DNA from 2 places in the Methylovirgula ligni genome. Region 1 is predicted to be linked to the other one. Evidence: predicted binding sites of a transcription regulator. Region 1 holds the regulator's gene; the other holds the start of a gene.
What was found. Region 1 encodes LexA, which represses DNA repair genes until DNA is damaged. Its sites were predicted from a motif close to TGTTCNNNNTGTGTTCNG; they were not measured.
Positions count from the first base shown of each region.

Region 2: the regulator LexA is predicted to act here: its motif matches at 2,283-2,300, upstream of CWB41_RS09670 (PA0069 family radical SAM protein).

Region 1 is NZ_CP025086.1:2,361,846-2,366,242, reverse strand. It holds gene CWB41_RS11390 (TIGR02594 family protein) at 1-753, opposite strand, end outside; gene lexA (transcriptional repressor LexA) at 931-1,641, shown strand; gene CWB41_RS11380 (ComEC/Rec2 family competence protein) at 1,766-4,015, opposite strand; gene gltX (glutamate--tRNA ligase) at 4,198-4,397, shown strand, end outside.
Region 2 is NZ_CP025086.1:2,012,101-2,016,497, reverse strand. It holds gene CWB41_RS09680 (site-specific DNA-methyltransferase) at 1-95, opposite strand, end outside; gene CWB41_RS09675 (ribonuclease HII) at 224-853, opposite strand; gene CWB41_RS09670 (PA0069 family radical SAM protein) at 1,004-2,065, opposite strand; gene CWB41_RS09665 (hypothetical protein) at 2,358-2,891, shown strand; gene ypfJ (KPN_02809 family neutral zinc metallopeptidase) at 3,043-3,969, opposite strand; gene CWB41_RS09655 (glycosyltransferase family 4 protein) at 4,061-4,397, opposite strand, start outside.

The DNA of each region.
Region 1 (4,397 bases):
AGTCCCTAATTTAGCGGCAGGACGCCTATAACCAAGCACATCCGATTTTTGATAATGATACGCGCGCACGGCGTCGTTTTCGTCGCCACCCAGAACTCGGACACGGTCCCCATCGTCCTCTAACCAAAATCCGACATGCGGAATGCGTCGGTCTACTTTCAAAATGACCAGATCACCGATCTGCGGGGCGGATACCGTCCTCCCCCAGTTGAGCCACGCTAGGGGATAGATGCCCTTGACGCCTTCTATTCCCGCTTGTTTCAAAGCCCAATACACAAACGGCGACGACCAATCCGTTGTATCTTCCCGATAGAGATGGCCATCGTCCATAGCGCTAAAATATTTTTGAACTCGCGGATTGGACCCCGGATAACTGCACTCGGCCGTCCCGTATTCCTGCGCAGCGACCTTCAACCAAACTGGCGCATCCGGGACCAAGCTCCATGGCTCTGGCGGTTCTGTTTGACAGAGGCCGCTAACGCTTATGCGTGCCGCCGCCGCTTCGCGCTTATAACCCGCGACATATAAGGCAGCCGCACAGGCGCCAATAATTGCGATCACCCCAAAAAAGGAAAGTTTCGGATGTTGCTGGCGAGTTCGTTGCCAAAAACCGCCGTCAACGGCCGTATAAAGCGCAAGTCCAGAAAAAATGATTATTCCGAGCCACCATTGCGGTGTCCACGGCTCAAGCGCGAGGGTCACAAGACCCACCACGGCGCTGACCGCCAATGTGCATAAGGCTTCCCGTCCCATGCCTCATTTCTTAGCACGGATCAGCCTACGTGTCCAAAGGGGATAACTCGGCACACCCCCTTGACGGAACACAGCAAGAACGGTTAGGGTCTGTTCACTCTTTGTTTAGCGGCTTCTATTTACCTGATCCGGCATGTGATTCGGCCCGGAGCCGCCCCGAGAGCGAAAGAGCGCCTGATGTTAACCCGCAAACAAAGCGAACTGCTGCGCTTCATCAATGAACGCCTGAAGGAGACCGGCGTGCCGCCTTCCTTCGACGAGATGAAGGAAGCGCTCGATCTGCGCTCCAAGTCGGGCATCCACCGGCTGATCCTCGCGCTGGAGGAGCGCGGCTTCATCCGCCGCCTGCCCAACCGCGCCCGTGCGCTGGAGGTGCTCCGCCTGCCGGAATCGACGACGCCGGCGACGCATGGGCGCGGCCGCAAATTCTCGCCCGAGGTGATCGAGGGCAACCTCGGCAAGGTGCGCCCCGTGCTCCCGGCGGACGAGGAGGACGAACGCATCAGCATGGTCGCCATTCCGGTGATGGGCCGCATCGCCGCCGGCACCCCGATCACTGCGCTGCAGACCCGCAGCCATACGATCAGCCTGCCGCCCGACATGCTCTCGACAGGCGAGCATTATGCGCTTGAAGTGCGCGGCGATTCGATGATCGAGGCCGGCATTTTCGATGCCGATACGGTGGTCATCCGCCGGCAGGAGACCGCCGAGACCGGCGATATCGTCGTCGCCCTCATCGACGACGAGGAAGCGACGTTGAAGCGGTTGCGCAAGCGCGGCGCTTCCGTCGCGCTCGAAGCTGCCAATCCCGCCTACGAGACGCGCATCTTCGGTCCCGACCGCGTGCGCATCCAGGGCAAGCTGGTGAGTTTGATCCGCAAATATTGAGGGGCTGATCGTCATTGCGAGCGAAGCGAAGCAATCCAGCCTTCCACTCCTGGATTGCTTCATCGCAGGCGCTCCTCGCAATGACGCGCCGGGTTGATCGCTGACGCTCCTCGCAATGACACGCCTATTCCAGCGGCGCGCCGGGATCGTCATCCGCCTTCGGCGCAGCGATGGGCGCGGGCTTGCCCCAGCGATGCGGCGGCGCCGGCGACCACGGCCTGTCCTTGCCAACGGCGCGCGCCGTCTCGATCGCCCAGCCCTTGCCTTGCGCGTGTAAGAGCATCGCGCCCGTATCGCGCAGCCGGTCGCGGTCAACGACGAGGCTCGCGGCGCAGCCCGGCGGCGCATAAAGCGGCGTGACGATAATGTCGGCGCGTAGACAATCCTCGGCGAAGGCCGCTTCGTTCAACACCAGCGCGACGCTGCGCCCATCCGGCAATATGCCGACGCAGCCGATCCGGTCGCAGGCGCTGGCATCGACCGCCGCCTGCGGGTCGCGTGCATCGCCATCGGCGCTCAGCCATTGCGCGACGGTGAAGAGGCTGGGCCGCTTGCCGATAATCGTCAGCGCGCCATCGCCGCCGCGCACCGCGACGGCATCGCCTGTTGCCGCGATGGCCATGTCGAACGTTCCGCCGTGCGTGGCGCCGTAGAACCCGATCAGCGCCAGCGGCACCGCCGTCAACCGCAGCAGCATCGAGCGCCAGATAACAGCCGAGAGAACGGCGAACGTAAGAAAGACGATCGCCCAGGGCGCGAAAGCGTTAAGGGGCAGCGCCGCGCCGGGCAGCGTGCCGATGCCGCGCGCGACCCAGAGAACGAAACTTATCCCCAGCCCGAGAATGTGCCAGACGAAGGCATCGCAGCCGAGCGGATAGAGCAAGGTGCCGATGAGCGCGCCCGGCACGGCGCAAAGCTCGATCAGCGTCAGGGTCAGCGGATTGCCGATGAGGACGTAAGGATTCAATTCATGGAAATCGTAGGCCATGAACGAGGCCGTCGCCGTCGAAGCGCAGAGCGTGGCGAACAGCAGCGCCGCCGGCCCGCGGGCGAAGAGCCGCCCGAGTCCGGTCCTCCGTTCACGCGGCGCGGGCGCGAGGCCGGCGCGCTCGTCGGCAAGCCGCGCGGTACGATCGAAGCGCGCTTCGTAGACCGCGACGAGCGCCGCCACGGCCGCGAAGGAGAGCTGGAAGCTCGCGCCGAGGATCGCCTCCGGCGCGATAAGCATGACGAGCGCGGCGGCGAGCGCGAGGTTGCGCATACTGAGCGATTGCCGCCCGGCGATGACGGCGCCGAGCATGATGAGCGTCATGAACAAAGCCCGCTCGGTGCCGACGCGCGAGCCGGTCGCGATATCGTAGAGCACCGCGCCGCAGATCGCCGCCGCGGCGGCCCATGTCTTGATCGGATAGCGCAGCGCCAGCGCCGGCGAGAGCGCCAGCAGGCGTCGCAGCCCGACGAAGAAAATCCCCGCCATCAAGGTCATCTGCACGCCGGAGATCGTGATGATGTGGAAGATTCCCGCCTTGCGGATCACCTCCCTGGTATCATCGGTCAGAAGATCGCGCTTGCCGGTCACCATCGCCGCGGCGACCGCACCGGCCTCACCACCGACGATCGTGTCGATCCGCAGCGCCAGCGCATTGCGGCCGCGATCGAGCGCCATCAGCGCCGCGTCGAGAAGGCCGGGCGGACGCGGCGGCGCGATCATCTCGATCCGGCCGAGAACATTGCCGACCGCGCCGATGCGCGCAAACCAGGCGTCACGCCCGAAGTCGTAACCGCCCGGCAGGCTCTCCTGCGCCGGCGGCAACAGCCGCGCCTTCAGCCGCACATAAGTGCCGGCCTCGAAAGGCGGCGTGCGGCGTAGAGTGAGCCGCACGCGATACGGCGTCTCCTGCGGCGTGAAGCCCTCGGCCTTGTCGACGCGCAGCAGAAAACGCGCGCCGGTTTGGCGGAAATCCATTTCCTCGATCATGCCTTCGAGGCTCGCAACGCGGATATGATCGAGTACTGGCGCGGCAACGCGCGCGCTCCGCCAGCTCGCGGACAGAATTCCGAGACAGAAGCAGCAGAGAACGAGCAGAACGCTTTGCGCGATACGATGCCGGCGCAGCGCTATCGCAAATATGCCGAAGACGGCGGCGGCAAAGCCCGCATACCAGAGCGAAGGCTCGCGGTCGGCGACGAGATAGACGACGACACCGGCGCCCGCAGCGACCGGCAGCCAGAGAAAAAATCGTCTCTCGGCAATCTCGATTTCGATCGCGTTTTGAAAGCTGCGCCGCGCCGCCGCGGCGAACCCGGCGAGGCGCAGGCCGAAGCGCGCGGGCGCCATGCCTTTCGCAACCGCCGTCCCCGCCCTGTCGCTCATCGCCGCCCCGTTCCTTCGCATGCATGATCGACCGGGTTTTGGCTCCGGGCAAGGGACTGAGGAAGGGGCCGGGCTTTCCTTTCACCTTTTCCGTGTTAAACCGCGCGCGGTCGCAAACCGGGCCGCGACGGTTGGCCCGCCCGGATGCCGGCAGAAGGTAAGAAAAGGATCAGGCGCCGCTCATGCCTCAAGTGGTCACACGATTTGCGCCATCGCCGACGGGATTCCTGCATATCGGCGGGGCGCGGACCGCGCTGTTCAACTGGCTCTACGCGCGCCGCCTCGGCGGCAAGATGCTGCTGCGCATCGAGGATACGGATCGCGAGCGCTCCACCGATGCCGCGATCACCGCCATCCTCGACGGATTGAAATGGCTCGGCCT
Region 2 (4,397 bases), 350 kb from region 1:
GAAGCAACGGCCGGGACAAGCCTGTGCGAATGCTCAGTACGCAAGACCTTTAGCTGAGACTTCGTGACGGCCGTCCCGGCACGTGCAATACGCATGAACACTCACCGGATACGCGACGAACACGAGTCAATTTGCGCGAAGCCGGTAAAATCCGCGTTTAGATTGATGCCGGGAACCTGTCCCTTTTCTGAACGATATGATTAAAAGAAACTTGCAGTCTGGCTTAAGCGACGTCGGCCGCTCTGAACGGCGAGAAGCTCATGCGATGATAGGGGCATGGCCCGTGCTGCGCGATTGCGGCGAGATGTTCGGGCGTCGCATAGCCGACATGACGGCTGAAGCCGTAAACGGGATAGAGCCTGCAAAGCCGCGCCATCAACCTGTCGCGCGTCACCTTGGCGACGATCGAGGCTGCGGCGATGGAAAGCGAGCGCGCGTCGCCGCCGACGATTGTTTCGCCCGCGCAGCACAGCGCCGTCGGCAGATCGTTGCCATCGACGAGCGCATAGCGCGGCGCGAGTGCGAGCGCGGCGAGCGCCCGCCGCATGGCCGTCAGACTCGCTTGCCGGATGTTGATCGCATCGATCTCCGCGGCGCTCGCGAAGGCGACCGAAACGGCGAGAGCATGGCGCATGATCTCGTCATAGGCCGCAAGCCGCGCCTCCGCCGTCAGCGCCTTCGAATCATTGACGCCCTTCGGCAAACGCTTGGGATCGAGGATAACCGCCGCCGCCGCGACCGGCCCGGCGAGCGGCCCGCGCCCGACTTCGTCCGTCCCCGCCACCGGCCAGACGGCGTCTTTCGCCAAAAGCCGCTCGTAGCGGAAATGCGGCAGAGAAGGTTTTTTCGCCATGCCAGAGCCTTTACGGCAGCTCTTATCCAAATAATGAGACCGCTTTCGGACGGAAAACCGGTTTCCACTTTTCCTGAAAGCAGTCTAGCCGCCTGAGCCAAGCTCTTAAACCCCGGATGAGACGCCGCGCAATCCGCGCCAGGCCCATGCTCACAGCAATTCAAGCTGTAATTGCTCGTCCTTCCGCCGCGGCGGCGTAAAGAGATCGTGACGCAGCTTGACCCTCGTCCTAGCAAAACCGAGCTTCGTCACCGCCGCCTCGAACCGCCGGCCGACCATCCAGGCATAGGGCCCCGAGCCGACCATCCGCTTGCCGAATTGCGAATCGTAGATCTTGCCGTCGCGCGTCGACCTGATGAGCGAAAGAACGTGGCGCGCCTTGCTCGGATAATGGGCGAGCAGCCATTCGCTGAAGAGATCGCTCAATTCGAGCGGCAGACGCAGCATCACATAGCCCGCCTCGCGCGCGCCGGCAGCCCGGGCGCGTTCGAGGATGGTTTCGATCTCCGGATCGTTCAATGCCGGAATGACCGGCGCGACCATGACGCAGGCGGGCACGCCCGCCTCGGCCAGCGCCTTCAGCGTCGCGAGCCTTTTCTCCGGCGTCGCGGCGCGCGGCTCCATCCGCCGGGCAAGGACCGGATCGAGGCTCGTCACCGAGATGGCGACCTTGACGAGGCCCTTCTGTGCCATCGGCGCGAGAAGATCGAGGTCGCGCAGCACGAGCGCGGATTTGGTGACGATGCCGACCGGATGATTGGTGCGCGCCAGAACTTCGAGCACCTGCCGCATCACCCGATATTCGCGCTCGATCGGCTGATAAGGATCGGTATTGGTGCCGATGGCGATGGTGCGCGGCTGATAATTCTTCGCCGCCAGCTCGCGCTCGAGCAGCGCAGCCGCATCGGCCTTGGCGAAGAGGCGCGTCTCGAAATCGAGCCCCGGCGACAGGCCCATATAGGCGTGGGTGGGCCGGGCGAAACAATAAACGCAGCCATGCTCGCAGCCGCGATAGGGGTTGATCGAGCGGTCGAAGGAAATGTCCGGCGAATCGTTGCGGGTGATGATCGTCTTCGCCCGCTCGAGCGTCACCGTCGTCTTGAGCGGCGGCGGCTCATCCTCGGCCGCCCAGCCATCATCCGCAGGGGCATAGGCGAGCGGCTCGAAACGGCCGCCGACATTCGATTGCGCCCCACGCCCACGTCGCGGCATAAGAGGCCGCGCATCTTCGACCCTGGGGGCCGGATCGAAGACGCGCGGCGGCCGAAGCGAAGGCGGCGCCGCTTGGGCTACACGGCGGCCAGCTTCGCCAGGAGTGGAAACTGGGGTTGAAACCTTGCCCGAAACCTCGGTACGAGACCTTGGCTGCGTTCTCGGTTGCGGAAGAACTTTAGCTGCCATTTGCGACGGCTCAATAAAGGAACAGGATGAGAACAATAACGGAACAAACAGAGAGCTGTCAATCGCGCTCGCGCCAAATCCTGTCGGGGCTTGAGCGTCGGCGATGATTTCCCTGATCGTTCTCTGCCCGATGGCCACCGGCCCCAGCGCCACGGAAGGGCAAACCGCCGAAGCCGTGGTGCGAACCCTCTCGGCCTTCGTCGGCGCGGCGGTGCGCGGCCTGGTGCGCGAAGCCATTCTCGTCGGCCCGCCGCACATGAAGCTTGGCTATATCGCAGACCACGCCGGCAGCGCCTTTTTCGAGGCCAAGACGGAGGCCGATGGCATCGCCCACGCCCTCGCCGCCAGCCGCGCGGCGCATGTCCTCATCGTCCGCGCCGGCTATGTGCCGGAGACCGGATTTGCCGAGGCGATCGAGGATCTGCTGCGGTTCGGCAAGGCCGAGAACCAAGGCTGGCTGATGCGCGGCAGCGCGAGACGGCCAATCGAAAAAATCCTGACGCATCTCGTGCGACCCGCCGCGCTGCTTGCGCCGCGGCGGCTCTGCCTCAACGTGAAAGCGCCGGACTTCGCCAGCCTCGTCAAGGCGACGCGGGCGCGGCCCGCAAGCCAGATCAGGCTGCGCGCGGTGATCTGAGCCCTCCGAGAAATCTCTTAGCTTTTGAAGGCTCGGCTCTTAAAGCGGCGCATGAGCCTTGCCGAAAAGTCTCACAACTTTTAGGGGCTCACCTTCTTAACGCGGCGCATGAGCCTTGCCGAAAAGTCTGCAACTTTTAGGGGCTCATGCGCTATTGCGCGAACGTGTTGCAGGAATCGATCTGGCCGGATTTCAACCCGGTCTCGAGCCATTGCACGCGCTGGGCCGCCGAGCCGTGCGTGAAGGAATCCGGCACGGCATAGCCCTGCGCCGCCTTTTGCAGACGGTCGTCGCCGATCGCTTGCGCGGTCGCGACCGCCTTCTCGACATCGCCCTGGTCGATGACATGATATTTGGTCTGCGCGTTATTGGCCCAGACCCCGGCAAGACAATCGGCCATCAATTCGGTGCGCACGGAGAGCGCATTGGCCTGCTCCTGGCTGTCGGCGTTCTGCTCCGCCGCCTGGATTTTCGTCAGCATACCGAGCTGATCCTGGATGTGATGGCCGATCTCATGCGCGATCACATAGGCATAGGCGAAATCGCCACCGCCGCCATACTTCGTCTGCATGTCGCGGAAAAACGACGTGTCGAGATAGACCTTCTTGTCGACCGGGCAATAGAACGGCCCCATCGACGCGGCGGCGCCGCCACAGCCGGACCGCGTGAAGCCATTGTACAGAACGAGATGCGGCGGCACGTATTGGATGCCCTTTTGCGCCGGCAGAACCTGCGACCAGACATCCTCCGTTTCCGCCAGAATTGCCGAAACGAATTGGCCGATCTGGTCTTTTGGCACGCCGGTCTCGGTCGAAGCCTGTTGCGCCGGCTGTGCCGGCGAGCTCTGCGTGGCGCTTTGGCCACCGCCCTGGATCATTTCGGCGCCGCCGATGAGGACGCGCGGATCAATGCCGAGCGCCCAGCCGATCAAGCCGAGAATGATGATCGCACCAAGACCGAGATGGCCGGCGCCAATCCCGCCCGGCGCGCCCAAGCCGCCGCCGATAGACGGGTCGCTGGAATCATCGCCGCGCCGGTCCTCGACATTGTCCGACCGGCGGAAATTCTGCCATTCCATGCGCGCGGCTCCCTCTTTTTCAGCGGCACTTTATCACGTTCCGCAAACGCGCAAACCTTGCTGTGCGCTGGAGCGCATACCCCGCAACGATCTAGCTAGCCAGGGACGCCGGCGATGACACGTGCGGGGGAAGCGCGAGTTGATAATTCTCGCTTCGCAGAAGCGCAAACAGGTCCTGCGCTGATTCATGCCAGGTCCGAACCGGAAATAACGGCGGAATTCTCTTGCCGGCAAGGCTCTCACGCAGGCGCGCGGCGAGAGAGTCCACGTCAAGCGCTTCAAAATAGCTGGCGGCGTCGCCGGCGATCTCGCGGAAAACCGCGATATCGCTGGCGATAATCGGCAGCCCGAACTTTGCCGCTTCGACCAGCGGCAAACCGAACCCTTCCGACAGGCTCGCGAAAATCAGGCTCGTGGCATGACGATAG